DNA from 4 places in the Cupriavidus sp. GW821-FHT07C08 genome. Region 2 is predicted to be linked to each of the others. Evidence: predicted binding sites of a transcription regulator. Region 2 holds the regulator's gene; each other region holds the start of a gene.
The links. The regulator FNR, encoded in region 2, switches genes on or off when oxygen is low (the NO sensors DNR and NnrR bind a similar motif). The targets are predictions, from matches to a motif close to TTGATNNNNATCAA.
Positions count from the first base shown of each region.

Region 1: a site for FNR is predicted at 5,250-5,263, ahead of hemN (oxygen-independent coproporphyrinogen III oxidase). Genes of this name have one in related genera too.
Region 3: a site for FNR is predicted at 3,049-3,062, ahead of AC07UK_RS19925 (fatty acid desaturase). Genes of this name have one in related genera too.
Region 4: a site for FNR is predicted at 5,087-5,100, ahead of paaA (1,2-phenylacetyl-CoA epoxidase subunit PaaA). Genes of this name have one in related genera too.

Region 1 covers NZ_JBWKQZ010000033.1:15,084-22,377, forward strand. The annotation lists gene gcvT (glycine cleavage system aminomethyltransferase GcvT) at 1-976, opposite strand, end outside; glycine riboswitch at 1,075-1,200, opposite strand; glycine riboswitch at 1,222-1,309, opposite strand; gene AC07UK_RS31245 (YMGG-like glycine zipper-containing protein) at 1,384-1,611, opposite strand; gene AC07UK_RS31250 (UvrD-helicase domain-containing protein) at 1,893-3,989, shown strand; gene AC07UK_RS31255 (ABC transporter substrate-binding protein) at 4,013-5,125, opposite strand; gene hemN (oxygen-independent coproporphyrinogen III oxidase) at 5,324-6,802, shown strand; gene AC07UK_RS31265 (c-type cytochrome) at 6,876-7,294, opposite strand, start outside.
Region 2 covers NZ_JBWKQZ010000001.1:526,127-533,420, reverse strand. The annotation lists gene ccoN (cytochrome-c oxidase, cbb3-type subunit I) at 1-717, shown strand, start outside; gene ccoO (cytochrome-c oxidase, cbb3-type subunit II) at 736-1,398, shown strand; gene AC07UK_RS02600 (cbb3-type cytochrome oxidase subunit 3) at 1,402-1,563, shown strand; gene ccoP (cytochrome-c oxidase, cbb3-type subunit III) at 1,566-2,483, shown strand; gene ccoG (cytochrome c oxidase accessory protein CcoG) at 2,557-4,005, shown strand; gene AC07UK_RS02585 (membrane protein) at 4,050-4,259, shown strand; gene AC07UK_RS02580 (hypothetical protein) at 4,256-4,501, shown strand; gene fnr (fumarate/nitrate reduction transcriptional regulator Fnr) at 4,563-5,288, opposite strand; gene AC07UK_RS02570 (sulfite exporter TauE/SafE family protein) at 5,367-6,125, shown strand; gene scpB (SMC-Scp complex subunit ScpB) at 6,695-7,294, shown strand, end outside.
Region 3 covers NZ_JBWKQZ010000015.1:158,346-165,639, reverse strand. The annotation lists gene xdhC (xanthine dehydrogenase accessory protein XdhC) at 1-465, shown strand, start outside; gene AC07UK_RS19935 (adenosine deaminase) at 521-1,576, shown strand; gene guaD (guanine deaminase) at 1,653-2,975, shown strand; gene AC07UK_RS19925 (fatty acid desaturase) at 3,161-4,336, shown strand; yybP-ykoY riboswitch at 4,394-4,543, shown strand; gene AC07UK_RS19920 (TMEM165/GDT1 family protein) at 4,658-5,233, shown strand; gene AC07UK_RS19915 (urate hydroxylase PuuD) at 5,387-6,595, opposite strand; gene uraH (hydroxyisourate hydrolase) at 6,627-6,980, opposite strand; gene AC07UK_RS19905 (GntR family transcriptional regulator) at 7,278-7,294, shown strand, end outside.
Region 4 covers NZ_JBWKQZ010000009.1:68,577-75,870, reverse strand. The annotation lists gene paaN (phenylacetic acid degradation protein PaaN) at 1-1,286, opposite strand, end outside; gene paaE (1,2-phenylacetyl-CoA epoxidase subunit PaaE) at 1,345-2,421, opposite strand; gene paaD (1,2-phenylacetyl-CoA epoxidase subunit PaaD) at 2,441-2,956, opposite strand; gene paaC (1,2-phenylacetyl-CoA epoxidase subunit PaaC) at 2,962-3,717, opposite strand; gene paaB (1,2-phenylacetyl-CoA epoxidase subunit PaaB) at 3,728-4,009, opposite strand; gene paaA (1,2-phenylacetyl-CoA epoxidase subunit PaaA) at 4,064-5,050, opposite strand; gene paaX (phenylacetic acid degradation operon negative regulatory protein PaaX) at 5,182-6,123, shown strand; gene AC07UK_RS13925 (1-aminocyclopropane-1-carboxylate deaminase) at 6,154-7,170, opposite strand.

The DNA.
Region 1 (7,294 bases), on a different contig from region 2:
TGAAGGTGCCGCTGGTGATTTCACCGTCACCGGCCGGGGTGATCACTTTCTGGTGGGCGCGCAGGACGCCGCCTTTGTCACGCAGGATCAGGCCGAGGAATTGCTGGCGCGAACCGGCAGCGGCCAGCGCCGCCTTGCCAGTGAAGTCGCGCTCGCTCTGCAGGTCCACCGTCCAGGCCAGGCCCGCATCCAGCGGCGAGGTGTTGATATCCATGTCCTGGCCGTACAGGTTCATGCCGGCTTCCAGGCGCAGCGTGTCGCGCGCGCCCAGGCCCGCCGGGCGCACGCCGGCGGCGTTCAGCTTTTCCCAGACGGCGGCAACGTTCTCGGCCGGCACCACCAGTTCAAAGCCGTCTTCGCCCGTGTAGCCGGTGCGCGCCACCATGATCTCGCCGATGGCCGGGTCCTGGACCACGGCGGCGTTGAAGGGCTTGAGCGCATCCGAAGGCTGGGTCGAGGGGAAGGTGCTCCACACCTTGGAGCGGGCGTTGGGCCCCTGCACGGCGACGATGGCCAGAGGCTGCACGCCTGCAGGCGCAACATCCTCACGGCGCGGCGTGATGGTCACATCGCTGCCGGTGGCGGCATTGCGCGCGCGGATCCATTCGATGTCGCCCAGCGCGGTGCTGGCGTTGACGACCAGGCGGAAGCGGTCCTCGGCAAAGAAGTAGACGATCAGGTCGTCGATCACGCCGCCTTTCTCATCCAGCATGCAGGAGTAGAGCGCCTTGCCCGGGGTCTGCAGCTTGTCGACATTGTTGGCCAGCAGGCCGCGCAGGAAGCTGCGGGTATTGGGGCCGGTGAGGTCGACCACGCACATGTGCGACACGTCGAACATGCCGGCGTCGGTGCGCACGGCATTGTGTTCTTCGATCTGGGAGCCGTAGTTGACCGGCATGTCCCAGCCGCCGAAATCAACCATGCGGGCGCCGAGGGCGCGGTGGATGGCGTTGAGGGGCGTGGCCTGGAGCGTCATGGAATCCTCTGGGGCAATCTCGGTTGGCGAAAACAAAAAAGGGCCATCCGCCGCAACGCTCGCCGCGCCTGAATGTGGCGTAGCAATCCGCTGCGGCGGATGACCCCTCTGTCCTCGATACCTGAGAGATTACAAGGCGGATCCTGCCGGACCCCGTCCTCGTGCGCCCCTTCGGTGGGCACGCTCGCCACGAATGGCGGGTGCCGCTCTCCAGAGTGCGGCATGCATCGTGTGCATATTGCATGCCGATCCGATCGGTCCGTGGTGCCTGAGAGTTTTCGGGTGATACCCCTTCGGCGGCGCAGGCAATGCGCGCTCTCCCGGTCGGATGCGCGCAATGTACGGGAGGCCCCGGCCTTTGTCAAACCGGCCAGGGGAGCCTGCCGTACCTGTCGCTGCGGGCTGGCTTACTTCTTCTTGTCGTCGGTGACAACGTTACCGATCACGCCGCCCACGGCCGCGCCACCCAGCGTACCCAGCGCACTGCCTTCGGTGAGGATGGCGCCGCCCACGGCACCCGCGCCCGCGCCAATGGCGGTATTACGCTGCTTCGGGGTCATGTCCGCGCAACCGGCAAAGGCCGCGACGGTCACGCCGATCAGGGTCACCTTGGTCAAAGTCTGCAGGGTTTTCATTATTGGCTCCGATGTGATGATTCAAGCATGTCAACCCCGCCGTGCAGGCCGGGGGACATACAGTTAGAGCGTTGCGTTGCGCGATTGGCTCCGGCCTTTACGAAGTGTTACGCCAGTGACACAACTGGCCCTGTCAACGCGGTTTGCGCTGACTGACCTGCCGCGGCCAGCGTGTTAACATCGTCAGCTTTGCCGCCGAGCCCGTTTTTGGGGTGCCGGCGTGTCCCGCCTGGCCTTCCGCTGTTCCTGCTGATTTCCCCGCCTCCAACCGCATCCCTCGCATGACCCATGGCCTGAACCCCGCCCAATCTGAAGCCGTCCGCTACCTGGACGGCCCTTGCCTGGTGCTGGCCGGAGCGGGCTCCGGCAAGACCCGGGTGATCACGCAGAAGATCGCGCATCTGATCGAGGACAAGGGTTTCGAGCCGCGCCATATCGCCGCCGTCACCTTTACCAACAAGGCGGCCAAGGAGATGCAGGAGCGCATCGGCAAGCTGATGGAGGGCAAGACCACGCGCGAGGGCAAGCGCATCCCGCTCAAGCAGCTGACGGTCTGTACCTTCCACTCGCTCGGGGTGCAAATCCTGCGCATGGAGGCCGAGCACGTGGGCCTGAAGCCGCAGTTCTCGATCATGGATTCGGACGACTGCTTCGGCCTGATCCAGGAGCAGCTCGGCACCACCGACAAGAAGCTGATCCGCGGCGTGCAGGGCACGATCTCGCTGTGGAAGAACGGCATGGTCGACCCGGAGGCAGCGATCGCGCAGGCCGCCAATGCCGACGAGCACCAGGCCGCGCTGGTCTACCGCAACTACGTGGCCACGCTGCACGCCTACCAGGCGGTGGATTTCGACGACCTGATCCGCCTGCCGGCCGAGCTGTTCGCGCGCAATGAAGCCGTGCAACTGAAGTGGCAGAACCGCCTGCGCTACTTCCTGGTCGACGAATACCAGGACACCAACGCCTGCCAGTACCAGTTGCTGAAACTGCTGGCGGGCGGCTCGCACCTGCGCGCGCCGGCCTTTACCGCAGTGGGCGACGACGATCAGGCAATCTATGGCTGGCGCGGCGCCACGCTGGACAACCTGCGCGGGCTGCAGACCGATTTCCCGGACCTGAAGGTGATCAAGCTGGAGCAGAACTACCGCTCCACCGTGCGCATCCTGGAAGCGGCCAACGCCGTCATCGCCAACAATCCCAAGCTGTTCGACAAGAAGCTGTGGAGCGAGCACGGCATGGGCGACCCCATCGCCATCCACCCGATGAACGACGAGGAGCACGAGGCCGAGTCGGTGGTGTTCCGCCTGTCCGCGCACAAGTTCGAGCGCCGCGCGCAGTTCCGCGACTACGCCATCCTGTATCGCGGCAACCACCAGGCGCGGCTGTTTGAGCAGATCCTGCGGCGCGAACGGATTCCCTATGTGCTGTCGGGCGGCCAGAGCTTCTTCGACAAGGCCGAGATCAAGGACATCTGCGCCTACCTGCGCCTGATTGCCAACCCCGACGACGATCCCGCCTTTATCCGCGCCATCACCACGCCGCGGCGCGGCGTGGGCAACACCACGCTGGAAGCGCTGGGCACCTTTGCTGGCCAGGCCAAGGTGTCGCTGTTCGAGGCCGCGATGATGGGCGGCATCGAAGGCAAGCTGCAGCCGCGCCAGTTGGAGCCCCTGCGCGTATTCTGCGAATCGATGGTGCGGCTGGCCGACCGCGCGGCCAAGGATCCGGCCACCGTGGTGCTGGACGATCTGATGGAAGGCATCCACTACGAGGCCTACCTGTACGACAGCTTCGACGAACGGCAGGCGCAGTCGCGCTGGACCAACACGCTGGAATTCCTGGACTGGCTCAAGCGCAAGGGCACCAAGCCAGAAGGCGCCGAGGGCGAGGAAGCCACCGGCTTCGACAATGCCGACGGCTTCGGCAGCGAAGGCAAGAACCTGCTCGAGCTGACCCAGACCGTGGCGCTGATGAGCATGCTGGAAGGCCGCGAGGAAGACCCCGACGCAGTGCGGCTGTCCACGCTGCACGCGTCCAAGGGGCTGGAATATCCGCACGTGTTCCTGGTCGGCGTGGAAGAGGGCATCCTGCCGCACTGCCGCGAAGACGAGGACATGAGCGACGAGAAGATCGAGGAAGAGCGGCGGCTGATGTATGTCGGCATCACCCGCGCCCAGCGCAGCCTGCATGTCAGCTGGTGCAAGAAGCGCAAGCGCGCGCGAGAGACCTACTCGTGCCAGCCTTCGCGCTTTATCGGCGAGATGAAGCTGGAGGAAGCGCCTGCGCCGGTCGATGAAACCCCGGCGATGAGCCCCAAGGACCGGCTCGGCGCGCTCAAGGCGCTGCTGGGAACCGGCGGCAAGACGGCCCCGGGCTGAGCGGCCTGCGCACGCGCCTGTCCTTACCGCGCGGCTGACGCCGCCAGCGTGACGTACTGCGAGCCGCGCTGCCCGTGCGTGAAGTCGAGCGGAAAATCGCCCACGTCCACGCGCCCCTGCAGCGCCCGCCGCATCTCGGCCGCGCCGCTGCCGCGCGGGCCGGCCAGCGCGCGCGCCAGCCACGCCGCGCCGATATAGCCGGCCAGCGTGGCCGGCGACGGCGGCTCATCCAGGTATTGCTTCATGCGCGCCACGTGTTCCTTCACCACCCGCAGCGTGGCCTGTTGCGGCCCGGGCGCGACCTGGGTCAGCACCATGCCCCCGCTGTAGCCAGCGCCCAGGATCTCGCGCGCGGCGGTGGCGCTGACCGACGACAGCCCGACCAGGAAACCGTACCAGCCCTGCACCGCCAGCGCGCGGCCGAGCCCGGCGTAGGCAAGGGTATCGCCCGCCACGATCACCGCGCCCGGGCGGGTCGCGGCGATGCGCCGGGCGGCGGCCTCGGGATTGGCGTCGAGCGGCACTGCGCGCGTCCCGGTCTGCGCCTCAAGCCGGGCCAGCGACGGGGCAGCGAAGTCCGGCGCCAGGGCCAGCGCGATGCTGGTCAGGCCATAGCTGCGCAGCTGACGTACCGCCGCGTCCAGTTCGGCCTGGTAGTCGGCGCGGGTGAACCAGACGTTGTCGGCCGTCAGCCCAAGGCCCGATAGCGGCGCCACGATCTGCACGCCGCGCCGGCCCAGCTCGGCCGATGCGGCCAGCGCCGGCAACAGCCGGTCGCCGGGGCCGAACAGCAGCTCGGCGAGGTCGGTATCGGCCAGCGACACCGCCTGCGCCAACGCGCGGCGCGGGTCGGGATCGGCGTCGCGGACCACGTGCGCGATGCGCACCGGGCCGTTGCCGGCGTTGACGGCGTCAAACATGACCTTGGCCCCGGCCAGGTAGTCGCGCGCAAGGTCGGCTTGCGCGCCGCCGCGGTCGAGCAGGTGGCCGACCACGACCGTGCGGCGCGCCTGCGTCTGCGCCAGCACTGGCCAGGCGGGCAGGGCCAGTGCCGCGCCGGCGGCGGCAAGCAGGCGGCGCCGTTGCCGGGCCGGTGCTGCCAGGTGGCTGCGCAGCGGTGGGTACGGCGAAAACATCGGAGTCTGGTCGGGAGTTGGCATTGCAGGGGCAGGTGACGCGCGGGCCGGCGGTGGCGCGCAGCGTATCCGCCACACATGACACCAATGTGACGCCCGCCGCCCGCAGGTCCAATGCCCGCGCTTGACGGCGGTCAACGCGCCAGCGGCGGTGCGGCCCTACGATGGGCTATCACACACCCATACCCCCGCGCCCCCATGACTCCGTCTGCCATGACTTCCCCTGCGCCCGACCGCCGCGCGCTGTCCGACTTCCGCGCGCTGGCCGGCCGCATCGACGGCAACGGCCCGCGCTATACCTCGTACCCGACGGCCGACCGCTTCCGCAACGGCCCCGACCTGTCGCTGTACCACGACGCACTGGCCGCCTGCCGGGCCGACGCGCCGGCGCCGCTGTCGCTGTATCTGCATATCCCGTTCTGCGAGAACATCTGCTACTACTGCGGCTGCAACAAGATCATCACGCGCGACCATGGCCGCAGCGCCCGCTACGTCAACTACCTGGGCCGCGAGATGGCGCTGGTGGCAGACCGGCTCGGGCCGCGCCGCCAGGTGCTGCAGTCGCACTGGGGCGGGGGCACGCCGACCTTCCTCGACCCCGGCGAGATGCGCCGCGTGATGGCGCTGCTGCATGAGCATTTCGAGCTGGCGGCCGAGGGCGAGCATTCGATCGAGATCGATCCGCGCCGCGTCGACCACGCCCGCATGGCGCTGCTGGCCGAACTGGGCTTCAACCGCGTCAGCCTGGGCGTGCAGGATTTCGATCCCGAGGTCCAGCAGGCCATCCATCGCATCCAGCCCTTCGAAGAGACCCGCGCCGTGGTGGATGCCGCGCGCACGCTGGGTTTCCGCTCGGTCAGCCTGGACCTGATCTACGGCCTGCCGCACCAGACCGCGGCGCGCTTTGGCCGCACCATCGAGCAGGTGCTGGCGCTGCGTCCCGACCGGCTCTCGGTCTATAGCTACGCGCACCTGCCGCATGTGTTCAAGCCGCAACGCCGCATCGACGAAAACGCCTTGCCGCCCGCGGGCGAGAAGCTCGACATCCTGGTCTCCACCATCGAGCGGCTGAGCGCCGAAGGCTACGTCTATATCGGCATGGACCATTTCGCGCTGCCCGACGACGACCTCGCCGTGGCCCAGCGCGAAGGGCGGCTGCAACGCAACTTCCAGGGCTACTCCACGCACGCCGGCTACGACCAGATCGGACTCGGCATTTCCGCGATCGGTGCGATCGCGGGGCGCTACGTGCAGAATGCGCGCACGCTGGACGAGTACTACGGCGCGCTCGACCACGGCCGCCTGCCGCTGGCGCGCGGCGTGGCGATGAACGCCGACGACCACCTGCGGCGCGAGATCATCGGTGACCTGATGTGCAATGGGGTGCTCGATATCCCGGCGCTGGAAGCGCGCCACGGCATCCGCTTCAGCACGGCCTTTGCGCCCGAGCTGGCCGACCTCGCCGCACTGGGCGCGGACGGGCTGGTGCAATGCGCGCCGGAACGCATCACCGTGACGCCACTGGGCCGGCTGCTGGTGCGGCGCGTGGCGATGGTGTTCGACCGTTACCTGCGCGAGGATGCCGCGCGGCCCGCGGACGCTGGTGCCCGGGCCGCCGCCGCCAACGATGGCGCGCAGCCGGTGCGCTTCGTGCCGCGGTACTCGCGCGTGGTGTAGCGGCCGCGCAGGCGGTACGGACGAAAAAAAGCCCGCGCACATTGCGCGGGCTTTTCGTTTGCAGCGGACGGACTTACTTGGCGGCGCTGGCCATATAGTCCGAGGCGGCGATCACGTCCGCGTCCGGGCCGGCGTAGCCACCCTTGGGCGGCATCACGCCCTTGCCCTTGAGCGCAAAGTTGTGGACCGCGTCCATGCCTTCCTTCAGGCGCGGCGCCCAGGCGGCCTTGTCGCCGAACTTGGGCGCACCGGCTACGCCGGCGGCGTGGCAGGCGGCGCAGACCTGCTCGTAGACCTTCTTGCCCACGTCGGCCGAAGCGGCCGGCGCAGCAGCGGGTGCGGCGGCAGCAGCTGCCGGGGCCGCAGCAGTGGGCGCTGCCGGTGCAGGCGCGGCAGCGGCGGCCGGAGCGGCGGCAGCTTCAGGGGCTGCGGCGGTCGCCGGCGCGGCGGCAGCCGGGGCAGCCGGCTCCGGGAACTTGGCGCCGCCGGCGT
Region 2 (7,294 bases):
ATCGTCCACTTCTGGGCGCTGAACTTCACCTACATGTGGGCCGGCCCGCACCACCTGCAGTACACCGCGCTGCCGGACTGGGCGCAGTCGCTGGGCATGGTGTTCTCGCTGATCCTGCTGGCGCCGTCGTGGGGCGGCATGATCAACGGCATCATGACCCTGTCGGGTGCCTGGCACAAGCTGCGCACCGACCCGATCCTGAAGTTCCTGGTGGTGGCGCTGTCGTTCTACGGCATGGCCACGTTCGAAGGCTCGATGATGTCGATCAAGACCGTCAACGCGCTCTCGCACTACACGGACTGGACCATCGGGCACGTGCACTCGGGCGCGCTGGGCTGGGTCGCGATGATCTCGATCGGCTCGCTCTACTACCTGATCCCGCGTCTGTTCGGCGAGAAGCAGATGTACAGCGTCCGGCTGATCGAGTGGCACTTCTGGATCGCGACCATCGGCGTGGTGCTGTATATCGCCTCGATGTGGATCGCCGGGGTGATGGAAGGCCTGATGTGGCGCGCCACGCAGCCTGACGGCACGCTGACCTATGCCTTCGTCGAAGCGGTCAAGGCCAAGTACCCGTTTTACCTGATTCGCTTGCTGGGTGGCCTGTGCTTCCTGTCCGGCATGCTGCTGATGGCCTACAACGTGCTCAAGACCATCGTCGGCAAGCCCGCCGTGGATGCGCCGATCCCGGCCAGCATCCCTGCCTCTGCCCACTGATCAATCCAGGATAGAAAGATGTCCGACAAACAACGCTTCTTTTCCCACGAAACGCTGGAGAAGAACATCGGCTGGCTGATCATCTGCACGATCCTCGTGGTCAGCATTGCGGGTCTGGTCCAGATCGTGCCGCTGTTCTTCCAGCACTCCACCACCGAGCCGGATCCGGGCATCACCCCGTATTCGCCGCTGCGGCTGATGGGCCGCGATATCTATATCCGTGAAGGCTGCGTCGGCTGCCACTCGCAGCAGGTCCGCACGCTGCAGGCCGAGACCGAGCGCTACGGCCACTTCTCCACGGCGGGCGAGTCGGTCTACGACCACCCGTTCCTGTGGGGCTCGAAGCGCACCGGTCCCGACCTGGCGCGCGTGGGCGGGCGCTACTCGGATGACTGGCAACGCATCCACCTGCGCAATCCGCGCGACGTGGTGCCGGAATCGGTGATGCCATCGTACCCATGGCTGGAAAAGGCCGAGCTGCCCACCAACGATATCCAGGCCCGCATGCGCGCGCTGGTGCGCCTGGGCGTGCCGTACAAGGATGCCGAGATCGCCAAGGCACCGGACGAGCTCAAGGGCAAGACCGAAGAGGATGCGCTGGTTGCCTACCTGCAAGGCCTGGGCACCAACCGCCGCAACGTGCGCGTGGATTCCGCCGCGGCCGCGGCACCCAAGGAGTAAGCCATGGCCATGATCACTGCCATTGCGACCGTCGTGTCGATGGTCGTCTTCCTGGGGATCTGCTGGTGGGCCTGGTCCGCCGGCCGGCAGGCCGCCAACCGGGAATCCGCCATGCTGCCGTTCGCGCTGCCTGACGAAACTACGACAACATCGAGCCGGACCTAGCCATGAGCGATTTCATTTCCGAATTCTGGAGTTATTACATTGCCGCCATCGCGCTCGTCGGCATCGTCTGGTGCGTGTGGCTGCTGTTCTCGCAACGCAAGGTCACCAAGACCGCCGGCGGCACTGAAGACACCGGCCATGTCTGGGACGGTGACCTGCGCGAGCTGAACAACCCGCTGCCGCGCTGGTGGATGTGGATGTTCCTGCTGGCGTGCATCTTCAGCCTGGCCTACCTGGTGCTATACCCAGGGCTGGGTTCGTATGCCGGCGTGCTGAAGTCTTCCACGCAGGGCGAACTTGCCGCACACCGCGCGGCGCAGGAGAAGATGCAGAACGAGATCTACGCCAAGTACCTGAAGATGGACGTCAAGCAGGTGGCGGCGGATCCGCAGGCGCGCGAGATCGGCCAGCGCCTGTTCCTGAACTACTGCGCACAGTGCCATGGCTCGGACGCGCGCGGCAGCCGCGGCTTCCCGAACCTGACGGACAACGACTGGCTCTATGGCGGCGAACCCGACATCATCCAGCAGACCATCACCAAGGGCCGCAATGGCGTGATGCCGCCGTTTGCCGCAACCATCGACGCCAAGCAGGCGGGCGACGTGGCGCAATACGTGCGCTCGCTGTCGGGGCTGTCGTCGGACCCGATCCGTGCGTCGCGTGGCGAGGGCACCTTCAAGACGACCTGCGTGGCATGCCACGGCGCCGGCGGCAAGGGCAACCAGGCGCTCGGTGCGCCCAACCTGTCGGACAACGTCTGGCTGTATGGCAGCTCGGAAGGCAGCATCGTCGACGCCATCCTGAAGGGCCACAACAACAAAATGCCCGCGCATGAGGAGATCCTGACGCCTGAACGCATCCGGATGCTGACGGCCTATATCTGGGGTTTGTCCAACATCGGGAGTGGAGCCGGGCAATGACCGACGACTCATGTGAGCGGGCGCTGGTGGCTCGCGGGAGAGCATGCCCATGAATGCACCCGGGACCGAAGAAATGGCCCGGGCGGCCGACCTGCAACGGTCGGCCGCTGCGCCGGGCGAGACCTCTGACGAAACGCTCTACGAGGTCCGCCGCAAGATCTACCCGCGCTCGGTGACGGGCGCCTTCTCCAGCTGGCGGGTCTGGCTGGTGATCCTGACCCAGCTGATCTACTACGGCACGCCCTGGCTCCAATGGAATGGCCGCCAGGCCGTGCTGTTCGACCTTGGCGCGCGCAAGTTCTACATCTTCGGGCTGGTGCTGTGGCCACAGGATGTGATCTACCTGGCGGTGCTGCTGGTGATCTCGGCGCTGGCGCTGTTCCTGTTCACGGCGATCGCGGGGCGGCTGTTCTGCGGCTATGCCTGTCCGCAGACAGTCTATACCGAGATCTTCATGTGGATCGAGCGGCGGGTCGAAGGCGACCGCATCGCCCGCATCCGGCTCGATGGCGATCCGTGGAGCCTGCGCAAGTTCCGTCTGAAGGCGACCAAGCACTTCCTGTGGGTGCTGATTGCGCTCTGGACCGGCTTTACCTTCATCGGCTATTTCGCGCCGATCCGCGGTCTGGGCGGCGAGGTGCTCAGCCTGTCGCTGGGGCCGTGGCAGTCGTTCTGGATGCTGTTTTACGCGTTCGCCACCTGGGGCAATGCGGGCTTCATGCGCGAGCAGGTGTGCAAGTACATGTGCCCGTATGCGCGCTTCCAGAGCGTGATGGTGGATCGCGATACCTATGTCGTGACCTACGACGTCGGCCGCGGCGAGCCGCGCGGCAGCCGGTCGCGCAAGACCGACCACTACAAGGCGGGGCTTGGCGACTGCGTCAACTGCAGCATCTGCGTACAGGTGTGCCCGACAGGCATCGATATCCGCGACGGCCTGCAGTACGAGTGCATCGGCTGCGGCGCCTGCATCGACGCCTGCAACCAGGTCATGGACAAGATGGACTATCCGCGCGGCCTGATCCGGTACACCTCGGAAAACGCGATGCGCAAGGCCTTGTCCGCGGCGGCATCGCGCAAGCGCCTGCTGCGTCCGCGCGTCATCATCTATTCCGTGATCTGGGTGGTGCTGCTGGGCGGCTTCATGGCGTCGATCGCGCTGCGCACGCCGCTGAAGGTCGACATCATCCGCGACCGTGGTGCGCTCGGCCGTGAAGTGGAAGGCCGCTGGATCGAGAACGTCTATCGCCTGCAGCTGATCAACACCACCGAAGCGCCGATGAAGATCAGCGTGCGCGCCGACAGCGACGAGCTGAAGAACCTGAAGGTGGAGTACGACAAGCAGGCCGAATCGCTGGCGCCGACGTCCAACCGGTTGCTGCCGATCCGGATCCGCGTGCCGATCGAGGCCGCGGCGCGGGGCACGCACAAGATCAACGTGACAGTGACGAGCGAAGGCACGGAGCGGGGGCAGGCCGAAATCCGGCAATCCACCAGTTTCATCGTGCCGCGCGATTTGTGAAGCTAGGCAGACGCGGACTTAGTCGTCAAGATGAAGGGGGCAAGATGAGTCAGCAAGGCAATCCGTGGTGGAAGGAGCCGTGGCCGTGGCTATTGATGAGCGGCCCGCTGGTGGCGATGGTGGCGTGCGGCGTGACGATCTGGCTGGCGTCCACGCATCCGGACATGCCGGTGCAGGGTGCAACGCGCCATGGCCTGGTGGTGGAGAAGGCCGATGCCGCGCCGCCCAAGGCTGCCGCAGCGAGGCAGCCATGAGGTTGCGCTGGCTGATGTGGGTACTCTGGCCGGCGTTCCTGATGGCTGGCTTTGCGACCGCGACGGTGTTTTCGGTGGTGGATCCCGGTGACCTGAACTTCTTCGGCCAGCCGATCGAAGCGTCCCGCGAATCGGTCTACACCATCGGCTTCCTGATGGCCTGGGTGTTCTGCGCGTTGTCCAGCGGACTGACGCTCTACACCATGCCGACGCGGCTCAGCGATACCGACGAACTGGAATGAGCGGACTGGCGTGAGGTCTGCGCTGCCATGGCCGGATGCGGCACTGGCAGCGCTTGGCCGCTTAGCAGGAGCGGCTGTAGAGTTGCTTGATGCCGTCGATGTCCACCAGCTTGACGTGGCGCTGGCGAATCTGGATCAGGCCGGCTTCGGCAAAGCGGGAGAACAGGCGGCTGACGGTTTCGAGCTTCAGGCCCAGGTAGCTGCCGATCTCTTCGCGGCTCATGCGCATCACGAACTCGGACGCCGAATAGCCGCGCGCAGACAGGCGCTCAGAGAGGTTGATCAGGAAGGCGGCAAGGCGTTCCTCGGCGCGCATCGAGCCCAGCGTGACCAGCATCAGCTGGTCGTGCGTGATTTCCTTGCCCATCAGGCGCAGGAACTGCTGTTGCAGCGATGGCAGGTCTGCCGACAGGGCCTGCAGTTCGCTCATGCGGACCACGCAGACTTCGGTATCTTCCAGCGCGGCGGCATCGGAGGCATGCTGCATCTCGCCCAGCCCGTCGAGACCGACGATTTCGCCGGGCAGGTGGAAGCCGGTAATCTGCGAGCGGCCGTCTTCAGTGGTGACGTGGGTCTTGAGCGTGCCAAAGCGCACGGCATAGACCGCGGTGAGCGGATCGCCCATGCGATACAGGGTTTCACCCTTGTGCACACGGATGCGTTCCTGTACCAGCGTGTCCATCTTGGCGAGGTCTTGCTGCGACATGCCGACCGGAAGGCACAGCTGCCCCATTGCACAGGTGGAGCAGCGGGGCGACATCTCGGTAATGGGAATGGAGGTGAGCAATTGGAACCTGCTAGAAATGGCAGCGAGGGCGCGATTAGGACATTTTACCGTGCGATGTGATGCGGTAGGGAGTAAGAATTGACATTTGGCGTGCTGATCAGCGTTTTTCTGCTGGCTTTGCTTGGCGGGGTCCACTGCGCCGCCATGTGCGGCGGCGTGGCGCTGGCCGTGGAGCAACGCCGCGGCGAGACGGCGACGATCAGTCTGGTGCCCAGCCGCGCCGCCTGGCTGGGCGAGTTGCTGATTATGCACCTGGGCCGGATCTCGACCTATATGCTGCTCGGTGCCGCGCTAGGCGCGATCGGTGCGTCGGCGTGGAAGCAGGACTACCTGCCGGTGCAGCGCTGGCTGTTCGGGGCGGGCAGCGTCATGTTGCTGTGGTCGGGCTGGCGGTTGCTGCGCGGCAATACTTTTACTGTCAACTGGCTGGAGCGCCTGGCGGCGCGCGCCAGCGCAGCGGTGGCGCGGCGGCTGGGTGGCCTGGCAGGCGCCATGCCGCCGTTTGTGCGGGCGCGCGGCGGCATGGCGCGGCGTTATGGCATGGGCGTGGCGTGGGGGCTGGTGCCGTGCGGCATGGTCTATGGGGCGCTTACGCTGGCGCTGCTGGCGGGCAACGCGGCGTCCGGCGCACTCGTGATGGGCGTGTTCGGGCTCGGCACGCTGCCTAACCTGCTGGTGCTTTCCGGCCTATCGGGCTACTTGCGTACGCTGTCGCGACGTCCCCGCGTGCGCCTTGGGGCCGGCCTGGCGGTGATGGCGTTCGGCGGCCTTGGCATTGCGCGAGCGGTGCTGCTGCCACATTCGCTGGCCGAGCATGGATTCTGCCTGGTGTTCTGAGGCGCCGGCGCCGCCCGGACAACGGATGATGGTTGCAGGCGGGGGCGGGAATGCCATACAATCGCCAACATTGCGGTATCGCGCGGCGTAATATGAGCCGCGGTAAGCAGCGGGCGAGCAGCGCCAGGCGGCCTTCCTACCAGAAGGCGCGTTCAGGGCAGGGGAAGCGGAAGGTTTTCGATGCCCGTCCCGTCCCCGCAGTCCATCCGGTTCAAAAGATCTGGTTCAAAAGTCCGGCTGGCACTGCGGTGTTGGCGATGCCGGCCTTGCTCCCGATACCCGTTTTTCTTGCGTCCGAGGCCTTCAGTTCGCTGACAGCGACGTCCGATATGTGCGGGCGCGCTACGCAAGAGGTTTGCTGGCCGATCCATAACGGCACGCGAACGATCTCCTGCCGGAATGACCCGGCAATTCGATGCAAAGATAGGGAAGTGCACGGCTTGGATGCAGCAGGTATCCGGCTAGCTGCGCAATGAGATGGCGGTGGCTTTCGTACCGCTGTATCCAAAATCTCCGGTGCCCCGGATCCGTCCGGGAGCAGGTGCAAAGACAGGCTGCACACCATCAACATGAATACCCAAGAGGCGAAGATCGTCCTCGAGACGGCGCTGATCTGCGCGCAGGAACCGTTGCGCGTCAATGATCTGCGGCGGCTGTTTGACGATGACGTCGGCGCAGACACCATCCGCGTGCTGCTTGATGAACTGCGCCAGGACTGGCGGCCGCGCGGCGTGGAACTGGTGGCCCTGGCCAGCGGCTGGCGCTTCCAGAGCCGGCCGGAAATGCGTGAATACCTCGATCGGCTGAATCCCGAAAAGCCGCCAAAATATTCGCGCGCCGTGATGGAAACACTGGCGATCATTGCCTACCGGCAGCCGGTGACCCGCGGCGATATCGAGGAAATCCGCGGCGTGACGGTCAGCACGGAAGTGGTCAAGAAGCTTGAGGACCGCAGCTGGATCGAGGTGATCGGACACCGCGACGTGCCGGGCAGGCCGGCGCTGTATGCGACCACCAAGGCATTCCTGGACGATCTTGGCCTGCGTACGCTGGATGAGCTGCCGCCGCTGGAAGACGCCCAGGCGCAGGCGCAGGCAACCCTGCTTGAACAGCAGGCCATCAATTTTGAAGACCTGGCTGCAAACAAGGCAGCCAGTGCCGACGAAGAA
Region 3 (7,294 bases), on a different contig from region 2:
CATGCGCTGGTCAAGGTGCTGGCCACGCTGCCGTGCCGCGTGCACTGGGTCGACGAGCGCGACACGCTCTTCCCCGGCGGGCTGCCCGACAATGTCGAGGCCGAGGCCAGCGACACGCCCGAGGCGGTAGTGGCGCAGGCGCCCGCCGGCAGCTACTTCCTGGTCATGACGCACAGCCACGCGCTGGACCAGACCCTGTGCGAGGAAATCCTCAAGCGCACCGACTTTGCCTACTTCGGGCTGATCGGTTCCAAGACCAAGCGCGCGCGCTTTGAACACCGCATGGCCGAGCACGGCATCGACCCGGCCCGGTTTGCGGAAATGACATGCCCCATGGGGGTTCCCGGGATTACCGACAAGGCTCCGGCTATGATTGCGGTAGCCATCGTCGCCCAGCTGCTCCAGGTCCGCGAACAGCGCCTTGCCGCGCTGCGTCTGGGCCGCCCGGAGGCGGTGCATCCCTGAACCCGTGCCGCCGGCCCCGCCGGCAGGCACAGAAATGCCCAGAAACGAGGCCCCCATGACCATCGATGCCGCGCTCGCGGAACAGATCCGCCGCACTCCCAAGGCCGAACTGCATGTGCATATCGAAGGCACGCTTGAACCGGAACTGATCTTCCGGCTGGCGCAGCGCAACCAGGTGGCGCTGCCCTACCCCAGCGTCGAGGCGCTGCGCGCCGCCTACGCCTTTACCGACCTGCAGTCGTTCCTGGACATCTACTACGCCGGCGCCAGCGTGATGCTGACCGAGGAAGATTTCTTCGACATGACCATGGACTACGTCAAGCGCGCCGTCGCCGACAACGTCCGCCACGCCGAGATCTTCTTCGATCCGCAGACCCATACCGCGCGCGGCGTGCCCATCGGCGTGGTGATCGACGGCATCGCCGATGCCCTGGCCCAGGCGCGCACCGAATATGACTTCTCCAGCAGCCTGATCCTGTGCTTCCTGCGCCATCTGCCGGAGGAAGACGCCTTCGCCACGCTGGAAGCGGCGCTGCCCTACCGCGACCGCTTTGTCGGCGTGGGCCTGGATTCGTCCGAGCAAGGCAACCCGCCCGAGAAGTTCGCGCGCGTATTTGCCAAGGCGCGTGAGCTGGGCCTGCACCTGGTGGCCCACGCGGGCGAGGAAGGTCCGGCGCAATACGTCACCGACGCCCTCGACATCCTCAAGGTGCAGCGCATCGACCACGGCGTGCGCGCCATCGACGATCCGGCGCTGGTGGCACGCCTGGCGCGCGAGCGCGTGGCGCTGACCGTGTGCCCGCTGTCCAACGTCAAGCTCAAGGTCTACCCGGACCTGCGCGACCACCCGCTCAAGCGCATGCTCGATGCCGGCGTGGTGATCACGCTGCATTCGGACGATCCGGCCTACTTCGGCGGCTATATGAACGCCAACTGGGAAGCCACCTTCGACGCGCTGCCGCTGGACGCGGCCGATGCCCACAAGCTTGCCCGCAACAGTTTTGAAGCGGCCTTCCTGCCTGCCATGCAGAAGGCCGAATTCCTGGCGGAAGTCGACCACTTCTGGTCGAGCCCGCCCAAGTCCCCGCCCGCAACGACCTCAGCGGCCTGAGCGCGGCGCATGCCAATAGCCCGGCCCGCTGCTTGAACCATGCCGTTCCGCGCGGGCCGGCCACAAGAGACAAACCATGACGACCAATCCCAAGACTGACTCCCTCACCCGTGCCATTCGCGGCCGCGTGCTGCATTTCCTGCGCGATCCGCAATTCCATGAGGACGCGTATCAGTATTGGGACGACGGGGTGCTGATCGTCACCAACGGGCGCATCGCCGCCGCCGGCGACTACACGCAGCTGGCTGCGCGAATTCCGGCCGACGCCGAGATCGTCGATCACCGCGGCAAGCTGATCGTGCCCGGCTTTATCGACACCCACGTGCACTACCCGCAGACCGACATGATCGCGTCGCCGTCGCCGGGCCTGCTGCACTGGCTCGAGACCTACACCTTCCCCGAAGAGCGCCGCTTTGCCGACCCCGACTACGCGCGCGGCGTGGCCGGCTTCTTCACCGAGGAACTGCTGCGCAACGGCACCACCAGCGCGGTGGTCTGGAGCACGGTGCACAAGGCCTCGGCCGAGGCCCTCTTTGCCGAAAGCGAGGCGCGCAACCTGCGCATGGTCACGGGCAAGGTGATGATGGACCGCAATTGCCCGGAATTCCTGCGCGATACGGCCGAGACCGGCGCCCGGGACTCCGCCGACCTGCTCTCGCGCTGGCATAACAAGGGGCGTCTGGCCTACGCCATCACGCCGCGCTTTGCCCCGACCTCGACCGAGGCGCAGCTGGCCGCCTGCGGCGAGTTGGCGCGCGCCTACCCGGACGCCTTTATCCAGACCCACGTGGCCGAGAACCGCGACGAGGTCAAATGGGTCGCCGAGCTGTTCCCGGACGCGCGCAGCTACCTGGACGTATACGACCGCTACGGCCTGCTGCGCCCGGGCGCTATGTACGGCCACGCCATCTACCTGGACCAGGGCGACCGCCGGCGCCTGGCCGACAGCGGTGCCGCGGTGGCGCATTGCCCCACCTCCAACCTGTTCCTGGGCAGCGGCTTCTATGACTTCCACCAGTCCGACGCCAACCGCCTGAACGTGACGCTGGCCACCGACGTCGGCGGCGGCACTTCGTTCTCGATGTTCCGCACCATGAACGCCGCGCACAAGGTGGCGCGCATGGGCGGCTACTACCTGACCGCCCTGCGCATGTTCTACCTGGCCACGCGCGCCGCGGCCGAGGCGCTGGGCTGGACCGACCGCGTCGGCAGCTTTGGCGTTGGCTGCGAGGCCGACTTCATCGTGCTGGACCCCAAGGCCACGCCGCTGATCGCCCGCCGCAGCAACCGCTCGGAAACGCTGGAAGAGGAGCTGTTCGCCTTTGCCATGCTGGGCGACGACCGCCTCATCGACAGCGTCTATGTGATGGGCGAGGCCGCCCACGTGCCGGCCGCCTGATCCGTCACCTGGCCAGCAGCCGCCCGCCGCCATGCGGCGGGCGCGCTTTTACCGCTTCGCCCCCGCCTCCGGCTTGACGAGCGTCAAGACCGTCTCCCACAAAGCCTTCTAACCTTGCGGTTCCGCCGCGGCCGTTCTGCGTGCCGTGCGCCCATACCCATCCGACCGCAATCAGAAGGTTCTGCATGACCGCATCCCAATCCGCCGCTCACGCCCCTGAGCGCGCCCATGGCCCGCATGATGTGCCCCATGCCGCGCGCAAGGGTGCGCCCAACCACGCCCCGCTTCCGGCGCCGATCGCACCGGACGCCCCGCTGCCCTCGCGCAAGATCATCCGCGGCTGGCTGATCCCGCTGGGCCAGCGCAGCACCCCGCGCGCACTGCTGCTGTTCGCCTTCGACTACCTGCTGTTCGGCGCCGTGCTGGCCGGCGTGGTGCTGGCGCAGCACTGGGCCGCCAAGCTGGCGCTGGGCGTGCTGGCCGGGCTGATCATCGCGCGCCTGTTTATCATCGGCCACGATGCCTGCCACCAGAGCCTGACCCCGCGCCGCGGCCTGAACAAGTGGCTGGGCCGGCTCACCTTCCTGCCCTCGCTGACGCCGTACAGCCTGTGGGAAGTCGGCCACAACGTGGTGCACCACGGCTACACCAACCTGAAGGGCTTCGACTTCGTCTGGGCGCCCTACTCGCTGGAAGAATTCAACGCGCTGCCGCGCTGGCGCCGCGTGATGGAGCGCATCTACCGCACCGGCTTCGGCCCGGGCCTGTACTACCTGGTGGAAATCTGGTGGTGCAAGATGTTCTTCCCGAGCAAGCGCCAGATGGCCACGCGCCGCCCGATCTTCACCGGCGACTGTGTGCTGGTAGCCGCATTCGGGCTGGCCTGGATCGGCGCGCTGGCTGGCCTGGCACTGGCCACGGACCAGTCCGTCTGGATGCTCATCGGTGCCGGCTTCGTGCTGCCCTTCCTGGTCTGGAACGTCACAGTCGGCTTCGTGCTGTACGTGCACCACACCCATACCAGCGTGGCCTGGTATGACACCAAGGCCATGTGGGCCAAGGCGCAGCCCTTTGTCTCGACCACCGTGCACCTGCGCTTCCGCCACGGCATCGGCGCGGCGCTGCACCACATCATGGAACACACCGCGCACCACGTCGACATGAGCGTGCCGCTGTACCGCCTCAAGCGCGCCCAGGCGCTGCTGGAGCATGCGCTGCCGGGCCGCATCATCATCGAGAACTTCTCCTGGCGCTGGTATTTCGACACTGCGCGCCGCTGCAAGCTCTATGACTTCAAGGCCCTGTGCTGGACCGATTTCCGCGGCCGCCAGACCAGCGACAACGCGCCTGTACCCGCCTGAGAGTGCAGGCCACGTGGCGGGGGCAGGTGGACGCCTGCCCCCGCTGCCGCTATAATTGCCGCCTCCATTGGGGAGTAGCCGCCCTGCTCTCACCGCGCCGCGCAATGCGGATTCCGGGAGACAGGGGCGTACGTCAACAGACTTGACCGCTTGCGGTTATGGCGTGCGCAGCTCCGGACCCGCCCGGCCGTGTACTGATACGGACCCGGCAGCGTCCAGCCTGGCGAGACCGATGACCATACCTTTCTGGCCGGGCCGGGAAAGGTATGCGTCATTGGCATCTCGCGATGCATTGCGGCCCGGTTACCCCACAAAACCAAAATGGAAGCCTTCCTCGTCTCCACAGGCATCGTCGCCCTCGCTGAAATGGGCGACAAGACGCAATTGCTGTCGCTGGTGCTGGCCGCGCGCTACCGCAAGCCCATCCCCATCATCCTTGGCATCCTGATCGCCACGCTGTTCAACCATGGCTTTGCCGGCGCGCTCGGCGGCTGGATCACGCATGTGCTGGGCGAAAGCCTGCTGCGCTGGATCCTGGGCCTGGGCTTTATCGCGATGGCGGGATGGATGCTGATCCCCGACAAGCTCGACGACGCCGAACAGGCCAAGCCGGTCAAGGGCGCCCTCGGCATCCTCGGCACCACCATCGTGGCCTTCTTCTTCGCCGAGATGGGCGACAAGACCCAGATCGCCACCGTGGCGCTGGCCGCGCGCTTCAGCGATGCGGTGATTGCCGTGGTGGCCGGCACCACCTTCGGCATGATGGTCGCCAATGCGCCGGCGGTCCTGCTTGGCGACAAGTTTGCCAACAAGATGCCGATCGCGCTGGTGCACAAGATCGCGGCGGGGATTTTCCTGGTGCTGGGGGTGTTGGCGCTGCTGAATATCGGCGGATAGTCGCCGAAAAAAAACGGGGCGCAAGGCCCCGTTCAAACCCTCGCCGGTCCGGTACTGACGATTGCCAACTGCACAACCCTCCGGACCGTCGATCACCGATGCTCGGATTTCGCGGGCCGGCTGCACGCGCCGGCCCTGATGCTTTTCACAGCCTTAGTTGGTGGTCTTGGCACCGCCTTCGAACCACTGCCCCAGCAGGGCGCGTTCGTCGTCGGTGATCTGCGTCACGTTGCCCAGCGGCATCGCCTTCTGCTGCACGGCCTGCTGGTAGATCAGCTGGGCGTGGGCCTTGATGTCTTCCGCGGTGTCGAGCTTGATGCCCTTGGCCGCGGTCGGCATCATCTTCGGCTGCGCGGCGTGGCACTGCACGCAGCGCGCGTTCAGCACTTCCTGCACCTTGGCAAAGCTGACGGTGGCGGCGGCGTCACCGCCTTCTGCCTTGGCCACGGCCGGGCGCGGTTGCGGTGCGATCAGCACGGCGACCACGGCCAGCACGGCAACGCCGGCCGCGGGCCAGGCCACGTTGATCTTGCCCTTGTGCTTCAGGATGAAGAACTGGCGGATCAGCACACCGGCCAGCATGATCAGGATCAGCGCGGCCCAGTTGTACTTGTAGCTGTAGGTCATGCTGTAGTGGTTCGACAGCATCGCGAACAGCACCGGCAGCGTGAAGTACGTGTTGTGCACGCTGCGCTGCTTGGCGTTCTTGCCATGGACCGGATCGACCGGCTGGCCTGCGCGCAGCGCGGCAACCACCTTGCGCTGGCCCGGGATGATCCACACCAGCACGTTGGCGCTCATGATGGTGGCGATCATCGCACCGGTCAGCAGGAACGCCGCACGGCCCGAGAACAGGTGGCACGCCACGTAGGCAGCTACGGCCACGTAGATCGCCACCAGCACGCCCACGGTCTTGTCGCTTTTGCCGAACACGCGGCAGATCACGTCATAGACCACCCAGCCCGCGGCCAGGTAGGACAGCGCCAGGCCGACCGCCGCGCCAGGCGACATGTCGTAGACGTTCTTGTCGATCAGGAACGTGCTGGCGTTGAACAGGTACAGCACCACCAGCAGGCCGAAGCCGGTCATCCAGGTGGAATACGACTCCCAGTAGAACCAGTGCAGGTTCTCAGGCAGCGTCTTGGGCGCGGTCAGGTATTTCTGCGGGTTGTAGAAACCGCCGCCGTGCACGGCCCACAGCTCGCCGCCGACACCCTTCTCCTGCAGGTCAGGATCGGTGGGACGGGTCAGGCTGTTGTCGAGCCAGACGAAATAGAACGAGGAGCCGATCCACGCGATCGCCGTGATGACGTGCACCCAGCGCAGCAGCAGATTGGCCCAGTCGAGAATATAGCCTTCCATGTCTTGTCTCCTGTTTCCCTATGCCACCGCTTCAGCTGCCGCGGTAGGTCGAGTACGACCAGGGCGAAACCAGGAGGGGCACGTGGTAGTGCGCGTTGACATCGGCAATACCGAAGCGCAGGGGCACCACGTCCAGGAAAGCCGGCTCGGGCAGCTGCGTGCCTTGCGCGCGGAAGTAGTCGCCCGCAGCGAATTCCAGCTCATACACGCCAACGGCGAAGTCCGCGCCTTCCAGCAGCGGCTGGTCGCAACGGCCGTCGTGGTTGGTCACGACTGTCTTCAGGGTTTCGCGACGATTGTCGACAATCTTATGAAGAGTAACCGACATGCCCTTGCCGGGCGTGCCGGCAGCGGTGTCGAGTACGTGTGTGGTCAAGCGTCCCATCGTGTTTTTCCTTAGGCGATTGGGTTGTGAGGGGCGCCGCTGCCTTCACTAGCACCATTGGTGGGAATGGTGCCCGCTCGGTACGTCTGGTAACGCATCCCGGCGCTGGGTGGTGCGTGGCGACAATGCGCCTGCACTACCCGGTTGGCAATTCAGGGATTTCCCTGAGTTGTCGAAAACCTGAGTCGGTTTTGTTGACAATATTGAAGCAGTAACCAAATAATTGTCAACAATTTTTGGATCACCGCTGCCTGATGTCCAGGATTTGCGGTGCCCTGCCTGACTGCTGGTGCCACGATGTCCAAGAGCCTGAA
Region 4 (7,294 bases), on a different contig from region 2:
GTGCGGATGCGCGCGCCGGGGAACTCCGGGTGCTCCAGCACGCGGCTGTCGGCGACGATCTCGCCCAGTGCGCGCGACGATTCGATGCGCTGCACCACCCCGTCGTTCTGGATCGCGCCCAGCAACTCCACCGCCTTGGCCGCATCGCTGGTGAACCTGACCACGCCCTCCCCGATCGCCGCGGCCACCTGGTCGAAGCTGAGGTGCCCTTCCGGCGTGTCGATGCCGTCCTTCGGCACATAGATGTTCTGCGGTGCCGTGCACATCTGGCCCGAGTACAGCGCCAGCGAGAACGCGATATTGCGCACCATGCCCTTGAAGTCGCCGGTGGAGTCGATCACGATCTGGTTGACGCCGGCCTTCTCGGTATAGACCTGGGCCTGGTGCGCATTGCGCTCCAGCCAGTCGCCGTTCGCGCTGCTGCCGGTGAAGTCGATCAGGCGCACTTCCGGGCGCCGCGCCAGCGTGGACGCCATGCGCTCGCTCGGGTCGTTGGCCACCAGCGTGACCAGGTTGGGGTCGAAGCCGGCTTCCTGCAGCACCTCGCGCGCCACCTCGACGGTGATCGCCAGCGGCAGGATCGCGCCGGGGTGCGGCTTGACCACCACCGCGTTGCCGGTCGCCAGGCTGGCGAACAGGCCGGGATAGCCGTTCCAGGTCGGGAAGGTGCAGCAGCCGATCACCAGGCCCACGCCGCGCGGCACCACGCTGTAGCGCTTCTCCATGCGCAGCGGCTCATTCTTGCCCTGCGGCTTCTCCCAGATGGCCTGCTTCGGGATGCGGCGCATTTCGTCCCAGGCGTAGGCCACTGCCTCCAGCCCGCGGTCCTGCGCGTGCGGGCCGCCGGCCTGGAAGGCCATCATGAAGGCCTGGCCGGTGGTGTGCATCACCGCGTAGGCAATCTCGAAGCTGCGGCGGTTCAGGCGCTGCAGGATTTCCAGCGACACGCCGACCCAGGTTTCCGGCCCGGCCTTGCGCCAGGCCGGCATGCCTTCGGCCACGCCGGCAAAGAGCTGGTCGAGGTCGGGCTTCGGATAGGTGATGCCCAGTTCCGCGCCGTAGGGCGAGACTTCCTTGCCGGCCTGGCCGACGGTGCCCGGCTGCGACAGCGCGAACGGGCGGTTCAGGCGGGCCTCAAAGGCGGCCTTGCCATCGGCGCTGGCGGTTTCGCCGTAGACCCTGGGGCTCGGCATTTCGGTGAACGGGCTCCAGTAGCCGCGCTCGGCAATGGCTTGGGTGGCTTGTTCCAGCAGCGCCTGGTGGCGTTCAAAAAACAGATGGGACACGGCTTGCTCCGGGGGCAGAATGGTTTGTGTATGGGTCGGGACGGCAGCAGGAGACGCCTCAGGTTTCCTGGTCGAAGTCGATCACCAGCTTGTCGCTGACGACGTAGCTCTGGCAGCTGAGGATGAAGCCGCGCGCGACTTCGTAGTCCTCCAGCGCAAAGTTGACGTCCATGTCGACCTCGCCTTCGATGCGCTTGCAGCGGCAGGTCGAGCAGACGCCGCCCTTGCATGAGTAAGGCAGCTCGATGCCTTGCGCCAGCGCGGCATCCAGCACGGTCTCCTTGTTCTTCTCCAGCGTGAAGGAACGCGTGCGGCCGTCCTGGATCACCGTCACCTCGCACTGCTGCTGACCCACCTGCTTGTGCGCATGCGCGGGCGGGCGTGCCGAGGGGATGCTGGTGGCAAACAGCTCGCGCTTGATGCGCGCCTTGTCCACGCCGTTGTCGAGCAGCGCCTGCGACACCTCTTCCATCATCGAATGCGGGCCGCAGATAAAGGCGATGTCGATGTCCTGCGGCTTGACCCAGTGCTTCAGCAAGGCATGGACCTTCTCGCCATCGATGCGGCCGTTGAAGAGGTCGATATCCAGCTGCTCGCGGCTGAGCACGAACACCAGGTTGAAGCGCTGCAGGTAGGTGTCCTTCAGGTCTTCCAGCTCTTCCTTGAACAGCACCGACGACGAGGCGCGGTTGCCGTAGAACAGCGTGAAGCGGCTCTCGGGCTCGGCTTGCATCGTGGTCTTGATGATCGACAGCATCGGCGTGATGCCGCTGCCGGCGGCGAATGCCACGTAGTGCCTCGCTTGCGCGGCAGACAGCGGCACGTGGAAGTGGCCGGACGGCGGCATCACCTCCAGCTTCATGCCGGGCTGCAGCTGTTCGTTGGCCCAGTTCGAGAACAGGCCGCCGTCGACGCGCTTGATCGCCACGCGCAGCTGCTCGTCCTGCACCGCCGAGCAGATCGAGTACGAGCGGCGCACGTCCTCGCCGCCGATGCCGGTGCGCAGCGTCAGGTGCTGGCCCTGGATGTAGCGGTAGGTGTCGGCCAGTTCATCCGGCACGGCAAAGGTCACGGCCACGGCATCGCGGGTTTCGCGGGTGACCGAGGCCACGGTCAGTTCATGGAATTTGCTCATCTCACTACCCCGGTCAGGCTCAGTGCGCCTTGAAGTAATCGAACGGTTCCCTGCAGTCGCCGCAGCGGTACAGGGCCTTGCAGGCGGTCGAGCCGAACTGGCTCACCAGCCGCGTGTGCCGCGAGCCGCAGTGCGGGCAGGCCACCACCAGCGCGGGCGCCGCCTTGCGGCTGATGCCGCTGATGTCGATCACCTGCTGGGCCGGCGGCGCAATGCCGTAGCTGCCCAGGCTGGCCTTGCCGCGCGGCGTCATCCAGTCGGTGGTCCAGGCCGGCGCCAGCTGCGTCCGCACGCGCACGCTGGCGATGCCCTGCGCGGCCAGCGTGCGCTCGATCTCCTCCCGGATCACCGCCATGGCCGGGCAGCCGGAGTACGTCGGGGTGATGGTGATGACGCAGGCGTCGTCCTCCCATGCCACTTCGCGCACGATGCCGAGATCCACCACGGAAATCACCGGAATCTCGGGATCGGGCACCGTATCGAGCCAGGTCCAGACCTGCCCGACCGCCGGGCGTGCGATGGCTTGCGCAGTCATGGCGTTCACCAGCTCGCGCCCGGATAGGCGCGCTGCAGGAATTGCATTTCGGCCAGCAGGTAGCCGAGGTGTTCGGTATGGCGGCCGTGGCGGCCGCCGCTCTGCGACCACGTTCCGGCAGGCAGCCGCAGCGTGGCTTCTTCCAGCACCGCGGCCACATGGCGCTGCCACGGTGCGGCCAGTGATGCGGGATCGGGCACCACGCCGTCCTGCACCAGCGCGGCGTCGCCCGCGTCGGACTCGAACAGCTCACCGCTGAACATCCACAGGTCGTCGAAGGCATCCTGCATGCGGCGGTGGCTCTCTTCGCTGCCGTCGCCCAGGCGCACCACCAGGTCGGCGCTGCGGCGCACGTGGTAGGTCACTTCCTTGAGCGACTTGGCGGCGATCTCGGCGATGCGGGCATCGGTCGAGCGCTGCAGGCCGTCGAGCAGGAAGTAGTGCCAGGTGTCGAACAGGAACTGCCGCGCCAGCGTATCGGCATAGCTGCCGTTGGGCTGCTCCGCGAGCAGCAGGTTGCGGAACTGGTGCGCGTCGCGCAGGTAGGCCAGCTGGTCGGCGGTGCGGCCGGCGCCCTCCACTTCCGCGGCGTAGCCCAGCCACAGCCGGGTCTGGCCGATCATGTCGAGCGCGACATTGGTCAGCGCGATGTCCTCTTCCAGCGCCGGGCCGCGGCCGCACCATTCCGACAGGCGCTGGCCGAGGACCAGCGTGGAGTCGCCGAGGCGCAGCAGGTATTCAAGCTTGTGGTTGTCCATCATGCGGGCCGTATCAGATGTGCTTGACGGCTTCCGGCATCGGGAAGAACGTCGGGTGGCGGTAGACCTTGCTGTTGGCCGGCTCGAACAGCGGGCCCTTGTCGCCGGGGCTGCTGGCGACCACGTCGCCGGCCTTCACCACCCAGACGCTGACGCCCTCGTTGCGGCGCGTATAGACATCACGCGCGTTGTTGATCGCCATTTCGCCGTCGGGCGCGTGCAGGCTGCCCACGTGCTTGTGGGCCAGGCCGTGCTGGCTGCGGATAAAGATCTCCCAAAGCGGCCACTCTTTCATGGCAACCTCCTGTGTCATTGCGTTGGATGGATGGCGGCGCCGCGCGCCGCGGGGTCAGGCGGCGGCCCGCTGCGCCTGCTTGTCGGCATGGGTCACCAGGGCGTCGCGGAACCACGCGCCCTCTTCCCAGGCCTTGACGCGGGTGCGCAGGCGGTCGCGGTTGCAGGGGCCGTTGCCCTGGATGACGTTGTAGAACTCGGACCAGTCGATCTCGCCGAAGTCATAGTGGCCACGCTCCTCGTTCCACTTCAGCTCGGGATCGGGAATGACCAAACCCAGGTACTCGGCCTGCGGCACGGTCTGGTCGACCATCTTCTGGCGCAGTTCGTCGTTGGAGAACAGCTTGATGCGCCATTGCATGGATTGCGCGCTGTTGGGCGAATCGCCGTCGGACGGGCCGAACATCATCAGCGCAGGCCACCACCAGCGGTTGAGCGCGTCCTGCGCCATCTGTTTCTGCTCGGGCGTGCCGTTGCACAACGACAGCAGGATGTCGTAGCCCTGACGCTGGTGAAACGACTCTTCCTTGCACACGCGCACCATGGCGCGCGCATACGGGCCGAACGAGCAGCGGCACAGCGGCACCTGGTTGATGATGGCCGAGCCGTCTACCAGCCAGCCGATCATGCCGATATCGGCCCAGCTCAGCGTCGGGTAGTTGAAGATGCTGGAATACTTGGCCTTGCCGGTGTGCAGGTCGCCCAGCATCTGGTCGCGCGAGACGCCCAGCGTCTCGGCCGCGCTGTAGAGATACAGGCCATGGCCGGCCTCATCCTGGATCTTCGCCAGCAAGACTGCCTTGCGCTCCAGCGTCGGCGCGCGGGTGACCCAGTTGCCTTCCGGCAGCTGGCCCACGATCTCCGAATGCGCATGCTGCGAGATCTGGCGGACCAGGGTCTTGCGATAGGCCTCGGGCATCCAGTCCTTGGCCTCGATCTTGATCCCGGCATCCACGCGCGCCTGGAACTCGCGTTCCTGCGGCTCCATTTCTTCCATGGCGCGAAGCCTCGTCGCTCCTGTCTCCACCAGCTGTGCGTACATCCTTTGCTCCGCTCTTGGTTGCTCTGAATCGGGGTCTTGACCTGCATCAACATCGTTAGCTGCAACGGATGGTAGTGATACAATTTGATTCAATCAATCGGCGTTTGTGTATCACTTCAAGGGGCAGGCCAATGGCGACGTCAGGCACCGATCCGGTTTCCCCGCGCGTGGCGCGGCTGGCACGCGGGCTGAAGCTGGGCGCCAATTCCATGCTGGTGACCTTGTTCGGCGATGTGGTGGCGCCGCGGCCCCAGGCAATCTGGCTGGGCAGCCTGATCCAGCTGGCGGCGCCGTTCGGCATCAATGACCGGCTGGTGCGAACCGCCACCTTCCGCCTGACCGCTGACGAATGGCTGGCCGCGACCCGGATCGGGCGGCGCAGCTACTACGGGCTGTCAGAAGCCGGTTTGCAGCGTGTACTGCACGCCGGCAAGCGCATCTACGCCGGTGAGGCATCCGAATGGGATGGCCGCTGGACCCTGGTGATGGTGCGCGGTGACGTGCGCGCCACGGTCCGGCAGAAGCTGAAGCGGGAATTGCTGTGGGAGGGCTTCGGCGCCATTGCGCCAGGGGTGATGGCCCACCCCAATGCGGACCTCGCCTCGCTGCGCGAAATCATCGAGGCTGCACGCGCGCAGGACGATGTGGCGGTGATGGAGGCAAGCAGCCTCGAGGCGTTTTCCATCCGGCCGCTGCAGGCGCTGATGCACCAGACCTTCAAGCTCGGCGACGTGGCCGCTGCCTGGCAGGCACTGCTGCGCCGCTTTACGCCGCTGGCCGAAGAGGCCGCCGGGCTTGCTCCGGCCGATGCCTTCTTCGTGCGGACGCTGCTGGTGCACGAATACCGGCGCGTGCTGCTGCGCGACCCCAACCTGCCTGAAGCGATGCTGCCGCAAGACTGGCCCGGCCGCACCGCGCGCGGCTTGTGCCACACCCTGTATGGGGCGTTGCTCGACGCCAGCGAAGACTACCTGCACCGCGTGGTGGAAGCGGCGGACGGTTCGCTGCAGGATGCCAACCGGAGCCTGCGCCTGCGCTTTGGGGCCGGCGCGCAGGCTGCCGATGGCAATTAGCCGGGCATCGGGGGAATCCCGCGCACGGACTCACCCGTCCTTGAAGAGGAAGCTGTAGGCGTTCAGTGCCGGCACCCCGCCCAGGTGAGCAAAGAGGACTTTCGATCCTTGCGGAAACTCGCCGCGACGGACCATGTCGATCATGCCCTGCATGGACTTGCCCTCATAGACCGGGTCGGTCATCATGCCTTCCAGCCTGGCGCTGAGGCGGATGGCTTCCAGGGTGCCCGCCGACGGCAGGCCGTATTCGGGGCCGCCATAGCGGGTGTCCAGCACCACGTCCGCTTCAGTGATGTCGCGGCCGAGGCCGACCAGTTCCGCGGTATGGCGTGCGATGCGCAGGATCTGCGCGCGCGTCGGTTCCGGCTTCGCCGATGCATCAATGCCGATGACCCGGTCCGCGCGGCCGTCGGCAGCGAATCCCACCACCATGCCCGCCTGGGTGCTGCCGGTGACCGAGCAGACGACGATGTAGTCAAACCTGAAGCCGAGCTCGGCTTCCTGCTCCCGGACTTCCTCGGCGAACCCTACGTAGCCGAGACCGCCGAGCGGGTGCTCCGAGCAGCCTGCCGGAATCGGGTAAGGCTTTCCGCCCGCCTTGCGCACGCTCTCCATGGCATCTTCCCAGCTTGGGCGAATGCCGATGTCAAACCCTTCGCTGACCAGGCGCACGTCGGCCCCCATGATGCGCGACATCTGGATGTTGCCCACGCGGTCATAGACCGCGTCCGAGTAGTTGACCCAGTTCTCCTGCACCAGCACGCACTTCAGCCCCAGGTGGGCCGCGATGGCGGCAACCTGGCGCGTGTGGTTCGACTGGATCCCGCCGATCGAGACCAGCGTATCGGCGCCCTGCGCCAGTACGTCCGGAATGACGTATTCGAGCTTGCGCGTCTTGTTGCCGCCAAAGGCAAGCCCGCTGTTGCAGTCCTCGCGCTTGGCATAGAGCTCGACCTTGCCACCCAGGCTCTCGCTCAGCCGCGATAGCGGATGGATCGGCGTCGGGCCGAAGGTCAGGGAATGACGCGGAAATTGCTTCAGGTTCATGACTAGCTCCAGGTTGTGGTTGGCATGCGGGCGCGGGGCAGCCGCAAAGCCCGGCATTCGCACGGAAGCTGCGCGACGCCGCATCTGGAATCATCATAAGAAGGCTGAGACGAAAGGTGCTTGC